3 regions of the Agromyces sp. NPDC055520 genome follow, and region 1 is predicted to be linked to each of the others. Evidence: predicted binding sites of a transcription regulator. Region 1 holds the regulator's gene; each other region holds the start of a gene.
The links. Region 1 encodes HspR, which represses chaperone genes until heat shock. Its sites were predicted from a motif close to AAGTTGAGTCNNNNNGACTCAACTT; they were not measured.
Positions count from the first base shown of each region.

Region 2: the regulator HspR is predicted to act here: its motif matches at 2,854-2,878, upstream of ACWGST_RS03070 (ATP-dependent Clp protease ATP-binding subunit).
Region 3: the regulator HspR is predicted to act here: its motif matches at 3,411-3,435, upstream of ACWGST_RS14165 (ATP-dependent Clp protease ATP-binding subunit).

Region 1 covers NZ_JBSHJY010000040.1:4,463-10,284, forward strand. Annotated here, with positions in the region: gene clpS (ATP-dependent Clp protease adapter ClpS) at 1-265, opposite strand, end outside; gene ACWGST_RS13820 (class I SAM-dependent methyltransferase) at 348-1,508, opposite strand; gene ACWGST_RS13825 (hypothetical protein) at 1,645-2,340, shown strand; gene ACWGST_RS13830 (ScyD/ScyE family protein) at 2,538-3,614, shown strand; gene ACWGST_RS13835 (heat shock protein transcriptional repressor HspR) at 3,685-4,098, opposite strand; gene ACWGST_RS13840 (DnaJ C-terminal domain-containing protein) at 4,108-5,103, opposite strand; gene ACWGST_RS13845 (nucleotide exchange factor GrpE) at 5,231-5,818, opposite strand; gene dnaK (molecular chaperone DnaK) at 5,821-5,822, opposite strand, start outside.
Region 2 covers NZ_JBSHJY010000003.1:97,996-103,817, reverse strand. Annotated here, with positions in the region: gene ACWGST_RS03075 (hypothetical protein) at 1-74, shown strand, start outside; gene ACWGST_RS03070 (ATP-dependent Clp protease ATP-binding subunit) at 175-2,841, opposite strand; gene ACWGST_RS03065 (hypothetical protein) at 3,026-3,748, opposite strand; gene ACWGST_RS03060 (DUF262 domain-containing protein) at 3,729-4,961, opposite strand; gene ACWGST_RS03055 (DUF4209 domain-containing protein) at 5,107-5,822, opposite strand, start outside.
Region 3 covers NZ_JBSHJY010000042.1:15,744-21,565, reverse strand. Annotated here, with positions in the region: gene ACWGST_RS14170 (MFS transporter) at 1-1,070, shown strand, start outside; gene ACWGST_RS14165 (ATP-dependent Clp protease ATP-binding subunit) at 1,232-3,391, opposite strand; gene ACWGST_RS14160 (hypothetical protein) at 3,573-4,079, opposite strand; gene ACWGST_RS14155 (LLM class flavin-dependent oxidoreductase) at 4,267-5,313, shown strand; gene ACWGST_RS14150 (helix-turn-helix transcriptional regulator) at 5,325-5,822, opposite strand, start outside.

The sequences.
Region 1 (5,822 bases):
CCTGCAGACCGTAGCCGTGCATCGCCTGCGCGTGCCGCTCCATGGCCTCGCGGTTGCCGGATGCCACGATGGCCCGGCCCTCGGTGTGCACGAGCAGCATGAGCCGCTCGGCCTCGTCGCGCGGCAGGCCGAAGTAGCTGCGGAACACGTAGCTCACATACGTCATGAGGTTCACCGGGTCGTCCCACACGACCGTGCGCCACGGCACCTCGACGGCGACGCGCAGGGCGTCGTCGGTGTCGAGCTGTTCGAGCGTCGAGGTCATGCTCCAAGCCTGACACGATGTGCGCGCCGCCGCACCTTCGCGAGTCGGGCAGCGCGCCAAGGCCGGTCGCCGACTGCGACGCTCAGGCGGCCCGGCGCGACGCCGTGACGGTGAACTTCGCGTTGCGGGCGATCTGCCGGGTCGGCCCGACGACGCGTTCGAGCAGCGGCCGGTAGCGCAAGTGCGAGTTCCAGACGCACCAGAGCTCGCCGCCCGGAGCGAGCACACGTGCGGCGTCGGCGAAGAGGTGCGCGGCGATGCCGGTCGAGATCGCCGCGTCGCTGTGGAACGGCGGATTCAACACGATCAGCCGTTCGCTCGCGTCCGCGAGCGCTTCGAGCCCGTCGGCGCGGGTCACGCGCACACGGTCGCCGACACCGTTGGCCTCGGCCGTCAGTCGAGCGGATGCCGCGGCGCCCGCCGAACGATCGGTCGCCGTCACCCGCAGCCCGGGTCGCGCCCGCGCGAGCCACGCCGCCACGACGCCCGTGCCGCAGGCGAGATCGACGGCGGTCGCGGCATCCGGAACCGCATCACCGAGCTGTGCGATCAGGAACCGGGTGCCGATGTCGATGCCGGTGCCGGCGAAGACGCCTCCGTGTGCGACGACCACGAGATCGAGGTCGTCGTGCCGGGCGCGCCGGGGCCAGTCGGACCCCGGCGGTCGAGTCGCGAGTGCAGCGAGCGGATCGAGCGCATCGAGACCACCGGGGTCGCGCGCCGTCAGCACCCGCGACTTCTGCCGCGCGCGGCTCACGTCGACGCGCCCGAAGCTGCGCCCGAGCACCTCGTTCATCGCGAGCGACATGTGCTTGATGCGCCCGCCGGCGACGACGACGACCTCGGGGTCGGCGTGCGCCGCGATGAGCTGCGAGACCTCGTCGAGCCGGTCGAGCGAGCGCGGCAGGCGCATGAGCACGAGCCGCGCGCCCGCGACGAGCTCGGGGCCGAGCGCCAGCGACCGCACCTCGCCCTCCAGCCCGAGTCGGCCCGCGTTCCCCGCGAGCGCCCGCTCGCCGGTCACGAGGTCTTGATGCACGCGGATGCCCCTCGCCCCGGCGTCCGCCGCGGCGAGCGCGAGCGCACCGAAGGAGTCGTCGACGACGACGATCTCGCCCGTCCCGGCCGCCCCGATGAAGGCCGCGGCCTCGTCGAGGATCAGCCGGTCCGCGGCATCCGACGCCTCGAGCCCCGGCCCTTCGACGTCGGGGTGGCGCCGCAGGGCGCCGAAGTCGAATGGCATGGAGTCAAGCGTACGCACCGAGCCCACGCCGATTTCGCTGAGTGCGGCTCCCTGCGGGGTTTGCTACCCTCGGTGCCGCATGCACGACGCACGAACCGGGGGGCGACGCGCGGCGCGACGGGAGGTCGCGACGCCGATGCCGCATCCCCGACGCGAGGCGCGTTCCGACGTGGGTTCGCGGTCGCGGTCGCGTTCGCGGTCGACCCGTCGCTCGCTCAGCGCGGCCGCCGTGCTCTCGGTCTTCGGCCTGCTCGCGGGTCTCGCCCTGGCGCCGCTGCCGCAGCCCGGTCGCATCCTGCCGCTTGCGGCCGCCGACGCGCCGCAGCACGGCGAGGTGCAGGACCTGCGGGTCGCGGCGGATATCGCGGCTCCCGCCGTCTCGCAGGAGTCGTATGTCGCGACGACCGGCGCGCAGACCCTCGTCGCGGGCGGCACGAACGTCGACTGGGCCAAGCTCGTGCTCGTCGAGGGCGAGTGGCCCATCACCGAAGAGAACGTCACGTTCATGATGCGCTGGATGCGCCAGGAGAACGGCGCCGACAACTGGTGGAACCGCAACAACCCGTTGAACAACGGGCAGGGGTCGGGCGGCGGATCCGGTCTCGGCAGTTATCCGACCCTCATCGAGGCCGCGTTCTACGCCGCCCAGAACCTGCAGTCGGGGCGGTACCCCGAGGTCGACGCCGCGCTCGCTCGCGGCGATTCCGCCGATGCCACCGCGCAGGCGATCTGGGCTTCGATGTGGGCGTCGAGCCACTACGGCTACGGTACCCACTGGAGCTCGCGACCCTATGAGGTCATCGAGGCTCCGGCATCGGCCTGGGGCCGCTGAGACTCCGCCGGCTTCCCGACGAGCGGCTGAGCGTCGGGCGGGCGCGCGCGAGCGGGCGACGCCCTGACGTGAACGGGGGGTGGTTTGCCCGTTCGCATCGGAGTACGGTCGGTGGCGGATTCGCCTACCCGAACCTTCGCAGGCGACAACGCATGCAAAAAGGGCGAATCTTCGAGTCGAACAGGTCGGAGTCACCGATGCATCGTTCATTCACCCTCATCACCGCCGCGCTCGCGATCGGCGCCATGGTCGCCGTCGCCGCACCCGCCGGAGCCGCGCCGAATGCGCCCGCCGCAGGGCCGCCGACGGTGCTGGCCGAGCATCTCGCCGGGCCGCTGACCTTCGACGTGTCGGCCTCCGGCGTCATCACGGTCGGCCAGTCCTTCCTCGGCGAGGTCACGCGCATCGCCGGTGGCACGAGCACGACCCTCTCGCAGGGGCCCGACTCCACCGGCGTATCGGTGCTCGGCTCGACCGTCACCTGGAGCGAACGTGCCGGCGACGAACAGTCGATCCAAGGGTCGTGGCTGAAGTCGAACGGCCCCGGCGGCTCGACATCGATCGATCTGCTCGCATGGGAGCAGGCGAACAACCCCGACCAAGGCAACTGGTACGGCTTCGAATCGATCTCAGACGAATGCGCGGCGAAGCTGCCGCCGTTCATCATGCCCCGATACTCGGGCCTCGTCGACACGCACGCCTACGGCACGCTCTCGCTCCGCGACGCGACGTACGTCGCCGACGCGGGCATGAACGCGGTGTTGAAGGTCGTGGGCGACACGGTCACGACCGTCGCCGTGCTGCCGCCGCAACCGCTCGTCATCACCGATGCGATGCGAGCCGTCGGCGAGGGCCCTGAACCGATCCTCCTCGACGAGTGCGTGGTCGGCCTCACCTTCGATGCCGAGCCCGTGCCGACCGATGTCGAGATGGGCACCGACGGCATGCTCTACGTCTCGACGCTGCCCGGTGCGCCCGGGCTCGGATTCCCGTACGGCTCGGTCTACCGGATCGATCCCCGAAGCGGCGACACCCAGCTCCTCGCGACGGGCTTCGCCGGAGCGACCGGCCTCGCCGTCGCGCCGAACGGCACCGTGTACGTCAGCGAGATGTTCGGCGGCAAGGTGTCAGCGATCACGCGCGACGGTTCGGTTTCGACGTTCGCCGAGGTCGACAGCCCGGCGGGCGTCGAGTGGCAGAGCGGAAAGGTGATCGTCTCGGCCGGCGTGTTCGGCGACGGACAGATCGTCTCCTACCCGGTGCGGGGCCGCTGAATCGAGGGTTCGCCCGTCCTGCGCCGTGCGCATCCGAAATCGGGTGCCTCGGCGCAGGTCGCGGAACCGCTCAGCGTTCGAGCGGGCGCCACACGACGACCGCGTTCTCGCGTCGCACACGAGTGCCGGCTCTGAGCGAGATGACCTCGCCGGCCGATCCCGCGGCGAAGACGCGGCGGCCGGGGCGGTTCAGCATCTCGTCGGCGAGCGCGCCCTCGAGTTCGTGCACTCGCGCACGAAGGGTCGCCACCTCGTCTTCGAGCCCGAGCACCCGGCGGATGCCCTCGAGGCTCACGCCCTCGCTCGAGAGCTGCGAGATCTCGCGCAGCTGCACGACGTCGTGCATCGAGTAGCGGCGCGACTTGCCGGCGGTGCGGGTCGGCGACACGAGCCCGAGCCGGTCGTACTGGCGCAGGGTCTGCGGGTGCATCCCCGCGAGTTCGGCGGCGACGGAGATGACGAAGAGCGGGCTCCTCTCGTTCATCTCCACCGCCTAACCCTTGGCCTTCGCGAGCAGCTCGTCGCGCGGATTCTCGTCGGGCAGCAGAGCGGCGAACTCCTCGAGCTTGGCCTGCGCCTCTTTCGAGAGGTGCGACGGCACGGCGACCTGCACGACCGCGAGCAGGTCTCCGGTGCCCTTCTTCGTCTCGACGCCACGGCCCTTCACGCGCAGCACGCGGCCGCTCGGCGTGCCGGGGGCGACGCGGAGCTTGACGGGGTCGCCGCCGAGCGTCGGCACCTGGATCGTCGTGCCGAGCGCAGCCTCGGCGAACGTGACGGGCACCGTGACCCTGAGGTTCAGGCCGTCGCGCTCGAAGACCGGGTGCTTGCGAACGGTCACGGTGAGCACGATGTCGCCGGCCTCGCCGCCGTCGGGCGAGGGGTGACCCTTGCCGCGCAGGCGGATCTTCTGCCCGTCGGCGACGCCCGCCGGGATGCGCACCGTGATCGGCTTGCCCTCGGAGGTCTGCAGGGTGATCTGGTCGCCCTTGGTGGCGGTGACGAAGTCGAGGGTCGTCGACGCCGAGACATCCCGGCCCTTGGTGGGGCCGCCGTAACCGCGGTAGCCGCCGGTGGTCTGGCCGAAGCGGCCGCCGCCGAAGAGTCCGCCGAGCAGGTCGTCGTAGTCGCCGCCCTGCTGGAACGTGTACGACTGGCTGCGACCTCCGCCGCCCTGGCCGAACATGCCGCCGAAGACGTCTTCGAAGCCGCCGGCGCCGCCGGCGCCGCCGGGCGCGGTGAATCGTGCGCCGGAGCCCATGGCTCGTACGGCGTCGTACTCTTTGCGCTGCTCGGCGTCGGAGAGCACCGAGTGCGCCTCGCTGATCTCTTTGAACTTCGCCTCGGCCGCGGCGTCACCGGGGTTGGAATCGGGGTGGTACTTGCGGGCGAGCTTGCGGTACGTCTTCTTGAGCTCCGCATCGCTCACGTCTTTGGAGACGCCGAGCACCTTGTAGAAGTCCTTGTCGAACCAATCCTGACTGGCCACGGGCACCTCCTTTTCTGAAATCTCGTCGTGTCTGTCGGTCGGTGGTCGAGTAGCGACGAAGGAGCGTATCGAGACCTGGTGACGGGTTTCGATACGCGCTTCGCGCTACTCGACCACCGGATGCCGTCTACTGCGGGGTCTTCACGACGACCTTCGCCGCGCGAAGCAGCGTGCCACCGAGCGTGTACCCGGTCTCGACCACGTCGGCGACCGTGTCGATCTCGACGTCGGTCGACGGCTGCTGGAAGATCGCCTCGTGCCGTTGCGGGTCGAACGCCTCGCCGACCTCGCCGAACGGGGTGAGGCCGAGCTTCTCGACCGAACCGCGCAGCTTCGCCGCGATCGTCGCGAACGGGGTGTCGCCCTCGAGATCGCCGTGCTTCTCGGCCCGGTCGAGGTCGTCGAGCACGGGCAGCAGCACTGCGACGGCCACGCCGACCGCGCGCTCCCGCTCGACCTCGCGGTTCGCCTCGGTGCGCTTGCGGTAGTTGGCGTACTCCGCTGTGATGCGCTTGAGGTCGGCGAGGTGCTCCTCGCTCGGATCCTGCACTTCGGCGTTCGCCGCGTTCAGGATGTCGTCGACCGTGAGCACTTCGCCGTCGTCGCCCTCGAGGTCGAGACCCTCAGAGGTGACGGATGCCGCGGCATCCGTCACCTCGTCGGCGGCACCGGCGTCGGGTTCGGGGACTTCGGGAGTCTCCTTCTCGTCTGCCATGGTT
Region 2 (5,822 bases), on a different contig from region 1:
AGCCGAAACCGCTTCAGGCGCTCACGGACGAACCCAAGCGTCGCGGACGGATCCGCCGCGTTCCCCAGATGTGATGCACGCGAACGCCCGGCCCTCACAAGGAGGGCCGGGCGTTCGGAGTTCGACAGGTTACCGTCGCTGCTTCACACGGTTACGTGCGACGCGGCAAGGCGGTTACGCCGCCAGCGGCACCGTCACGGTCGCACGGGGCATGGATGTCACGACGAACTCGCCGCCCGAGGCATCCACCTTCACGCCCTCGCCGTCGCCGAGCGCACCGCTCACGAACAGGTCGCTGATGCGGTCGTCGATCTCGCGCTGGATGACGCGGCGCAGGGGCCGGGCACCGTACTCGGGCTCGTAGCCGCGTTCGGCCAGCAGCGCCACCGCGGCATCCGTCACCTCGAAGGCGACCTCGCGCGCGGCGAGCCGCGACGCGGTGGCGCCGAGCATGAGGCGCACGATCCGCGCGAGCTGCGGCTCGTCGAGCTTCTGGAACAGCACGATCTCGTCGATGCGGTTCAGGAACTCGGGGCGCATGGCCTCGCGCACCTTGCCCATGACGCGGTTGCGCACGTCATCCTGCGACGAGAAGCCCGAGCCATCCGTCGACGCGACGAAGCCGAGCGCTCCCGAACGCGACGCGAGGAACTCCGAACCGAGGTTCGAGGTCATCACGATCACCGTGTTGCGGAAGTCGACCGTGCGGCCCTGGCCGTCGGTCAGGCGTCCGTCGTCGAGCACCTGCAGCAGCAGGTTGAACACGTCGGGGTGCGCCTTCTCGATCTCGTCGAACAGCACGATCGAGTACGGGTTGCGCCGCACGCGCTCGGTGAGCTGCCCGGCCTCGTCGTACCCGACATAGCCGGGAGGGGCGCCGACGAGCCGCGACACGGTGTGCCGCTCGCCGAACTCGCTCATGTCGAAGCGCACGACGTTCTCGTTCCCTGAGCCCGTCGAAGGGAAGAGGCTCGCAGCGAGCGCCTTCGCCAGCTCGGTCTTGCCGACACCCGTCGGCCCGAGGAACAGGAACGACCCGACCGGGCGCTTGGAATCGCCCATGCCGGTGCGGCTGCGGCGCACGGCCTTGGCGACCGCGGTGACCGCGTCGTCTTGGCCGATGACGCGCGCGTGCAGCTCGCCCTCGAGGTCGCCGAGGCGCTCGCGCTCGCTCTCGGTGAGGCGGTTCACCGGAATGCCGGTGGCCCGCGAGATCACCGCGGCGATCTCGGCCTCGTCGATCACATTTCGGTGGTCGAGTAGGCCGCTCGCGGCCGTATCGAGACCAGGTGACGAGGTCTCGATACGCTCCTGCGTCGCTCCTCGACCAGCGGATGTCGCGGCATCCAGTCGAGCCTGCACCTTCGAGATCTCGTCGCGAATGCGCGAGGCCTCCTCATAGTGCTCGGCGCTCACGGCGGCGTTCTTGTCGGCCTCGAGGTCGGCGAGTCGCGCGATGAGCGCGGAGACATCCGTCTTCATGCCGAGCTTCAGGCGCAGACGCGCGCCTGCCTGGTCGATGAGGTCGATGGCCTTGTCGGGCAGCACGCGGTCGGTGAGATAGCGGGCGCTCAGCTCGACGGAGGCGCGCAGCGCGGCATCCGTGTACTGCACGCCGTGGTGCTCCTCGTAGGCGGGCTTCAGCCCGTGGAGGATCAGCACGGCGTCTTCGATCGAAGGCTCCCCCACGCGCACCGGCTGGAACCGGCGCTCGAGGGCGGGGTCCTTCTCGATGCTGCGGTACTCCTTGAGCGTCGTCGCACCCACGAGGTGCAGCTCGCCGCGCGCGAGGCGCGGCTTCAAGATGTTGCCCGCGTCGGTGCCACCATCGCCCGAGCCGCCGGCCCCGACCACGGTGTGGATCTCATCGATGAAGATGATGAGCTCGCCCTTGTTCGCGGCGATCTCCTCCATGGTCTTGGTGAGGCGCTCCTCGAAGTCGCCGCGGTATCGGGTGCCCGCGAGCATGCCGGGCAGGTCGAGCGAGATGACGCGCTTGTCGAGCAGGGCCTCGGGCACCGACTCCTCGACGATCGCGCGGGCGAGGCCCTCGACGATCGCGGTCTTGCCGACGCCGGCCTCGCCGATCAGCACCGGGTTGTTCTTGGTGCGACGGCTGAGGATCTCGATGGTCTGCTCGATCTCGTCGGCACGGCCGATCACGGGGTCGAGCTCGCCGTTCGCGGCCAGCTCGGTGAGGTCGGTGCCGAACTTGTCGAGCATCGGCGTTTCGGATGTCGCATCCGCTCCCTGAGCCTGTCGAAGGGAGTCCTCGTCGGCACCCGGCATGCCCGCTTCGACCGTCTCGCGCATGCCCTGCGTGAGGGCCTCGGCGGTGACGCCGGCGCGCGCGAGCACCTGCCCGGCAGGGGCATCCTGCCCCAGCACGAGCGCGAAGAAGAGGTGCTCGGGGTCGATGTAGGTCGAGCCGGCCGAGCGCGCCACCTGGTAGCTGTGGAACAGCGCGCGGGAGGCGCTCGGGGTGATGCTTGCTGCTCCCTGAGCCTGTCGAAGGGTGTCCTCATCGAGATCAATGGCAGCGGGCAGGCGCGCCTCGGTCGCGGTGATGAGCCGCTCGGGGGCGACCCCGATGCGGGCGATCGCCTGCTTGACGCTCTCGTCTTCGACGATCACGCGCAGGATGTGCAGGGCGTCGAGCTCGGTCTGGCCGCGCTCGAGCGCGAAGCGTCCTGCTTGACGCAGGATGCCTTGAGTACGGGCGGTCAGGAACCGGCTGAGGTCGATCGACCGAGCCTGACGCGCCTGCTCACCCGCGAGATAGCGGGCGAGAAACTCGTCGAACGAGCTCGCGCCGGCTTCGGGGTTGAAGTCTTCGGGCACCAATCCTCCTGGAAGTTGAGTGGGGTACGCTCAAGTTCAACGCTGAGAGGACGCGGGTATTCCCACGGCTTTGACTGTCTCGGCTACTACATGCGTCGATCTGTCTTCCCGCCAGCCTGGGTCCTCGGCGTTCAAGCGGTGCAGCGGTCACTCAGTTGACCGACCAGTCTCAATTCGGCGATCCTTATGGCTCCAGACGTGCTCGACGGAGCGCCCTCGATCGACGCATCAGGCTTTGTCGATGCGCGTCGCTCGGGTGAGCTGTCTGTGTCGCACACATTTGGCTGATCACATCCTCGAGGTGAATCACGGTCCGAACTGCGTTATTGACCCACTCTCGAACATTCGCCGGATACTCTTCTTCGGTTATGGCTTGGTCCGGCCCGATGAAGGGCGAGGTGTGTCCCGCGGCACCGCGCTTCGCCCCCAGCGTCGTGAGTGCAGATATTTCAACACCCGGCGCATCATCGATGGCTGCCCATTCGATGCCTACAAGCTTGGCGAGGTCCTGGATGTTATTGCGCTTGAGGCCATGGTTGTTCTGGATCACGCTCTTGACATGAGCCTCCGCGACCGAAGACGACATGTAGCCGCGCCAGGTTCGTTTGGCATACGTCGGAGGGTCAATGCCAGCCCATTCCAGTGCGGCGGAGTAGAACGGCAGTAGGCCTGCGGGGATTGCTGATCCCGAATCGATCACCGCTCGCGCATTGAAGAAATGGGCGAGAAAGATGTTCTCGATCCGCTCCTCGAGCACTGCATGCGTGACCAGAAGGTACGCTCGTGTCATCGTGCGCTCGTCCGACCTCAACCGATCTGGCGGGATTGTTGTGACCGACGTCAGAAGCGTCGTGTCTATCTCCTCCACCTCAGCGAGCAGCGGGTGATTAGCCACGACGGAGAGCACCGGGCAAGTCATATGAAACGCCAGTTGCCTGCTGCACGACTGTCTGCCACGCCCGATGCCGAGTAATGAATGCGTCGGCAGTCTTGGTCGTCGCGCTTATTGATCGAACAAAGGCATCATCGGTAACGCAGAGGTGTTGATAGGAGCTCAGCACCTGATCGGGATGTGCAGCGATCGCCTCACGGACCGTGGGAATGCTCAACGAGTACGCCTGGACATCAAACACGGCTCGGTTGAGGGCTCGCTCCCAGCGCCCGTTCGATGGACTGGTGCCTGAGCCGGTCCATTTGCGACAGAACCGGGGGCCGAACAGTTGCTCCCCGCACTCCAATCCTGCACTGAAGTCGTCGTAAGCGTCGTTCAGGCGGAATTGCTCCAACGCCCAGGCACCCGTCAAGGTGCGTGAGGTGTCGTCGAGGAATGATTTCAAGTTGCCTCGGTAGGGCAACGGAGAAACGCTAAAGGCGATGTGCCGCAGCAGGAGTTCGGCATCGACCATTCTCCGGTCCGGGTGATCGATCCCGAGGAGCTTACGAAGGGATTCTGATGATCCGGACGTCTGGTCAATCCACTGCATGAAGTCGCCGGGAATAAGCGCTTGGCGCAGCTCCTGAGGAGACAAGGCGACGCTTCCAGTATTGAGTCGCAAGAAGAGGGAAAGGAGAAGTGACTCTGAGTTCCAGTTGCTCAACACGACCGTCCGGATGGTGGCGTTTTCGAGCGCGCTGTAGGAATCCGGGCGATTTTCCTCCAGCTCATTCACATCACTCCGGTTGAGTTCACTCAGAACCTCCAGACCCGTCAAGGCCAGCGGCTCGAAGGCTGAGTCACGTTGCTCGCTCGGGTCGGCAAAGTACTGGCGGAGCGCAAGCAGCCGTTGCTTGCCATCGAGCACGAAGTATTGGCCCCGCTGCCCCGGCTTCTCGGCGAGCACAATCTGAGGAATGGGGAAGCCAAGAATGATCGATTCGATGAGTTTGCTTTTTCGGTTGGCAAGCCAAGCGTTCCGTCGCTGAAACGCCGGATCTAGGTCGATGCGACCCTTTCTCATCTGATTGACGAGCGTCTCAACCGTCCAGTCCGTCCCACTCACCGAAGCGCTGAAGCCTTCGATGGGCGGCGGTGCGTCTGCCTCGGACTCCCCCTGGTTTGGAATCAGAACAACCTCGTCCTGATCGTCCACGAATTCCTGCTCAACCTGATCAACTGTCACGGCGCCATCATCGCAGGAAGCCTCCCGTTTGTGCCACGGCCCCACCAAACTCGCGCCAGTTAGGACACGCGCGCTCGCAGCAACCTATGCCGTACGCGGAGGCTGGCACCGACGTAGCGTGCCGACGCATTTGATCCGCGACCAATCATGATGCGTTCGACTCTCCCTCGCGGCCTGCGGGTTCCCTTGCCTCCGCGGCATCCGTGTCGTGGCGCGAGTTCCAGAACGTGACAAACACGAGGCGCAATGCGAACCACCACAAGTAGACGGTGGTAACACTCGATGCGGCCGCGTCGCTCAGGAGCCCGTGTGCAAGTTCGTTTCGTAGATTCGGACCAAGCGGACCGCAGAGGAGCGCGCGGAGTTCGAAGCAGAGATCAGCGCCGAAGATGTCCACTACGCCGTCTCGCTCCATGAGGGTGCTCAAACCGACTTCGTGTTCGACACCGTTCTCCATTCTTGTTGTCGCGATGCCTGCGTTCCCGAGGTGGACCCGAACCAGGTTCTCCAGCTGAGGCACAAGGAGATGTGCCGCCGTTGCGAAATCGGACGTGTAGCCGAGATAGAGACCTCGAGCGAACTGCCCGACTCGGTCGTCGGGCACGATCGCGGATCCTCGAACAATCGTTTCAAATACGTTCGGCGGCAGCCGGTGATCATTGCTTAGCTGCACATACGCCGGCCAGATCATGCCTTGCACGAGGAACCCAATTCGCCATACGTAGCTCTGCACCATCTGGCGCCAGGTAGCTGGGTCGACACCGTAGATCGGCGTCCCACCCTGACCGCTGTCTCGGTGAACGACTCGACCATCGCTCGTGTAGGTGATGTGCGAAAAGAAGCGTGACAGGGGGTGCTTGT
Region 3 (5,822 bases), on a different contig from region 1:
GCGGCACGCTGATCGACCGCTTCGGCGCGAGGAGCGTGCTGCTCGCCGGCCTCGTCTCGATGATCGCGGGCTGCACCCTGCTGGCATTCGCCACCCATCCGGCCGTCGCGGCGGTCGCCCTCGTGCTGATCGGCGTGAACTTCGGCGTCTCGTGGCCCGGGTTCAACGCACTCATCGCCGCGGTGGTCTCGGGCGACCTGCGGCAGCAGTACTTCGGCGTGAACTTCGCGCTCGTCAACCTCGGCATCGGCGTGGGCGGCATCATCGGCGGGTTCTACGTCAACGTGCACGCTCCCGAGACGTTCACCGTCATCTTCCTCATCGACGCGGCCACGAGTCTGATCCCGATGGCGCTGCTGCTCGGGCCGCTGCGCCACGTGCGCACGCAGGCCGAGCCGAGCGAGGAGTCGGCGGCCGCCGGCGGCTACCGCGAGATCCTCCGTCGGCCGGCGGTGCTGTGGTTGTCGCTGCTCACCTTCATCGCCATGTTCATCGGCTACGGCCAGATGGAGGCCGGCTTCCCCGCCTACGCGCGGCAGGTCGCCGAGGTCTCGACACGCGTGATCGGCCTCTCGTTCGCCGTGAACACCGCGGTCATCGTGCTGCTGCAGTTCACGGTGCTCGCGAAGATCAGCGGCAAGCGGCGCACCCGGGCCATGCTCGTCATGGCCGGCGTCTGGGCGAGCTCGTGGCTCATCCTCGGCGCCGCCGGCCTGCTGCCCGACTCCCTCGCTGCGGCGATCGGCGTGCTCGCGTTCATGGGCGTCTTCGCCTTCGGCGAGACCCTGCTGCAGCCGACGGTGCCCGCGATCTACAACGACCTCGCGTCAGACCACAACCGAGGCCGCTACAACGCGATCAACGCGGCGGCGTTCCAGGGCGGCGCGATCACCGGCCCGATCGCCGCGGGCCTGCTGCTCAGCCACGGGTTGGGCGCCTGGTACATCGGGCTCATGGTCGCCGGCTGTCTCGGCATCGGCGTGATGGCCCTCGCCCTCGAGCGTCGCATTCCGGCGAGCGCCAACGGCGTGCCCGCCCCTGCGCCAGAGAGCGACGTCGCCGTCGAGTGACAGCCCGCACCCCTCGCGCACCCTCCCACTCATTCCTCACTCCCTCACTCATGCACCCAGGTGCTTTGTAGGACGAAAAGCGGCGTGTAGGACAGCCCGCGCCCTGCGGGTCCTACACACCGCCTTTCGTCCTACATTCCCGAGCCGCACCAGAGGAGCGGTTAGGCCTCGGCCCGTGCCACCGTGAGCGAGTCGCCGTCGTCGGCGAGGCCGACCACGACGGTGTCGCCGTCGCGCACCTCGCCCGTGAGCAGCGCCCGGGCGAGCCGGTCGTCGATCTCGTGCTGCATGAGGCGGCGAAGCGGCCGCGCTCCGTACAGCGGGTCGTATCCGCGCTCGGCGAGCCAGGCCCTGGCATCGGGAGTGACCCCGAGCTGGAGCCGCCGGTCGTGCAGCCGCGCAGACAGCCGGTCGATGTAGAGGTTGACGATCTCGGCGAGCTCGGCCTCGCTGAGCGCCGAGAACACGACGATGTCGTCGAGCCGGTTCACGAACTCGGGCTTGAACGCCTGTCGCACGGTCTGCAGCACGGCCGCCTCCTTCTCGTCCCACGAGAGCGAGGGATCGATCAAGTACTGCGAGCCGAGGTTCGATGTGAGGATCAGGATGGTGTTCCTGAAGTCGACCGTGCGGCCCTGACCGTCGGTGAGGCGCCCGTCGTCGAGTACCTGCAGCAGCACGTCGAAGACCTCGGGGTGCGCCTTCTCGACCTCGTCGAAGAGCACCACCGAGTACGGCCGACGCCGCACCGCCTCGGTGAGCTGGCCGCCCTGGTCGTAGCCGACGTAGCCCGGAGGGGCGCCGACGAGCCGGGAGACCGAGAACTTCTCGCCGTACTCCGACATGTCGATGCGCACCATGGCGTGCTCGTCGTCGAAGAGGAAGTCGGCGAGCGACTTCGCGAGCTCGGTCTTGCCGACGCCCGTCGGGCCGAGGAAGAGAAACGACCCGGTCGGCCGGTTGGGGTCGCTGATGCCGGCGCGCGAACGACGCACCGAGTCGGCGACCGCAGCGACGGCGCGCTTCTGCCCGATGAGGCGCTTGCCGAGCTCTTGCTCGAGGTGCAGCAGCTTCTCGGTCTCGCCCTGCAGCAACCGGCCGACGGGGATGCCCGTCCACGCGGCGATGACCTGGGCGATGTCCTCTTCGGTGACCTGCTCGTTGACCATGCGGGGCTCGTCGGGAGCCTGCTCGGCCTGCTCGGCTTCGACGAGGTCGCGCTGCAGTCGGGCGATCGTCTCGTACTCGAGCTTCGACGCCTTCGCGTAGTCGGCCTCGCGCATGGCGCGGTCGCGCTGCGTGACGGCGTCGTCGAGCTGCTTCTTCAGCTCGCCGACGCGGTTCAGCGACATCCGCTCGCGCGCCCACCGGGCTTCGAGCACCGCGAGCTCCGACTCGAGCGACGCGAGGGTCTCGCGCAGCTTCGCGAGCCGCTCCTTCGACGCGTCGTCCTTCTCCTTCTTGAGGGCGAGCTCTTCGAGCTTCATGCGGTCGACCTGGCGCTTCAGCTGGTCGATCTCGACGGGGCTGGAGTCGATCTCCATCTTAAGGCGCGACATGGCCTCGTCGACGAGGTCGATCGCCTTGTCGGGCAGTTGCCGGGCAGAGATATAGCGGTTCGACAGGGATGCCGCCGCCACGAGTGCTGCGTCGGAGATCGTGACCCCGTGGTGCGCTTCGTAGCGCCCCTTGAGGCCGCGGAGGATCGCGACCGTGTCTTCGACCGACGGCTCGCCGACGTACACCTGCTGGAAGCGGCGTTCGAGCGCGGCATCCTTCTCGATGTATTCGCGGTACTCGTTGAGTGTGGTCGCACCGATCAGCCGCAGCTCGCCGCGGGCGAGCATGGGCTTGAGCATGTTGGAGGCCGCCACCGACCCCTCGCCGCCGCCCGCGCCCATGAGCAGGTGCAGCTCGTCGACGAAGGTGATGATCTCGCCCTCGGCTTCGTCGATCTCTTTGAGCACGGCCTTCAGCCGTTCCTCGAATTGGCCGCGGTACATCGCACCGGCGACGAGCGCCGAGATGTCGAGCGAGATGAGCTGCTTGCCCTTCAACGACTCGGCGACGTCGCCCGCGACGATGCGCTGGGCGAGGCCCTCGACGACGGCGGTCTTGCCGACCCCGGGTTCGCCGATGAGCACCGGGTTGTTCTTCGTGCGCCGCGTGAGCACCTGGCTGACGCGGCGAATCTCGGCGTCACGCCCGATCACGGGGTCGAGCTTGCCCGCCTTCGCGATCTCGGTGAGGTTGACGCCGTACTGTTCGAGCGCCGACTTCTGCTCCTCCTGCGTGCTCGGCGCGCCCTGCATGTTGGCCACAGACTCTCCCTTCGTTCAAAACTTGAGTGTACTTAACTCAACTTTGGCGAGAGGGGCGGTATTCCGGTTTCGGCCGATATTTCGGCCGCGGCGCCGATTCCCCCGGCTCTCACGCTAGACGGATGTCGCGTGGCGCGCCAGCGATCGGCGGGCGCCATGTCAGCGCAGGCTCGGCGTCAGGTCATCGCATCACCTCGACGGCGAGCACCGTCGTGCGCACGACACCGACCGGGGTCGGCGACTCGTATCGCACCGGCATGCCCGGAAACGCCCGGGCGAACCAGAAGGTCTCGGCCGCGACATCCGCTTCGCGCTCGTCGCCGTCACCGGCCTCGTCGCGCGTGTCGTAGCGCAGGCACTCGACCCGGCCGATCGGCAGCTCGAGCGTCTCCTCGACCACCGTCGTGCGGTCGGCCGGGAACGCGGCGTGGCCCTGCAACTCGCGCCAGGTCACCCGCCCGCTCGACACCTCGCCCTCGACGCCGCCGTCGGCGGCGACGAGCCAGCGCTCGAGCATCGCCCCGTCCGCATCGCAGTCGCTGAAGCGGTTGATGCGCTCGAAGCGCTCGCCGTCGGGCTGTTCGACGAGGATGCGGATGAGCTTGCCCGCGCCGCTCGCCGAGCGGATCTCGTCGGCGGTGAACGGGGTCGGCAACAGGCCCGGCCCGAGCAGGTGAGGGTCGCTCATGCACGCCAGTCTGCGGCATCCGCCGTCATTCCGACAGGGTCTGGGGCGCTGAGCCGTTCACGACCATTCCCGGATGGCTCGGCCGCACGACGCGACTGGAGCGAGATGCGGCGGGCAGCCGAGCAGCAGCGGCCCCGCGACATCCATGCACCGGAATAGACCCCGCCGCCCCGTCGTTCCACCTGACGTGCAACGCTTCGGAACGCTCTCATTCGGACACTACGGCCCGCTCGGCGGCGGACGCGAACTCTCGGCCGCCGACTCGATGCTGCAGGCGATCGACCTCGCTCAGGGCATGGACGAGCTCGGCGTGAACGGCGCGTACTTCCGCGTGCACCACTTCGCCCGCCAGCAGGCGTCGCCGATGCCGCTGCTCGCGGCGATCGCGGCACGCACCACGCACATCGAGGTCGGCACCGGCGTCGTCGACATGCGCTACGAGAACCCGCTCCATCTCGCCGAGGAGGCGGCGGCCGTCGACCTCATCTCGGGCGGGCGACTCGCGCTCGGCGTCAGCCGTGGATCACCCGAGACGGTCGCGCGCGGGTACGAAGCGTTCGGCTACACCGGCTCGCAGGACCCGCGCGGCGCCGACATCGCCCGCGAGCACTTCGATCGCTTCCTCGAGGCCGTCGAGGGACAGGGCATCGCGGAACCGGATGCCTCGTCGCCGTTCGGCGGCGGCGGCCCGACCGGCACGGCGAACGGCCTGCAGCGGATCGAGCCCTACTCGCCCGGGCTGCGCTCGCGCATCTGGTGGGGCGCCGGCAACAGCGACTCGGCCGAATGGGCCGGTCGCCGCGGTGTGAACCTCATGTCGTCGACCCTGCTCACCGAAGACAAGGGCCTACCCTTCGACGAGCTGCAGGCGCAGCAGATCCAGACGTTCCGTGCGGCCTGGCGCGAGGCCGGCCACCCCGGCGAGCCGCGCACCTCGGTGAGCCGTTCGATCTTCCCGATCACGACCGCAGAAGACGAGCTCTACTTCGGCGGCCGTCAAGACGGCGACGGCGTCGGCTACATCGACGGGATCCGCTCGACGTTCGGCAAGACCTACGCCGGCACGCCCGACAAGCTCGTCGAGCAGTTGCAACGCGACGCGGCGATCCGCGAGGCCGACACGCTCATGCTCACGATCCCGAGCCAGCTGGGCGTCGAATTCAACCTGCGGATGATCGCGGCCTTCGCCGAACACGTCGCGCCGAGCCTCGGCTGGGAGCCCGCGAACCGCTGAGCGCGACGCTCTCAGCCGAGCCTGCCGAAGTCCGTGGTGAACCAGCGGCCGATCGAGGCATCCGGGAACTCCCGCCGCCGATAGGTGCCGGGCACGCGCTCGACGCCGGAGATGCGGTCGAAGCGGAACGTGCGCCACTCGTCGCGGCCGAGATCGAAGCCGACGAGATACCAGCGGCCAGCTCTGAGCACATGGCGGTACGGGTCGACGAGTCGCGCAGACGAGGCCGCGTTGCGGTCGAGGTAGGCGAAGCGGATGCGTCCGGCCTCGGCCACGGCGTCGGCGACGATGCCGACGTCCTTCGCCGCGACGGCGTGGTCCTCTTCGAGCACCTCGGTGGCGAGGTCGACCGCGTCGGCACGGCGGCGCAGCCCGGGCGGCAGCACCCGTTCGAGCTTCGCGAGCGCGACTTGCGCGCTCTCGTCGCCCTGCAGACGCGGCGCGATCAGTCGCAGGCCCGCGACGATCGCCCCGATCTCGTCGGCGGTGAAGAGCAGCGGCGGAATCGT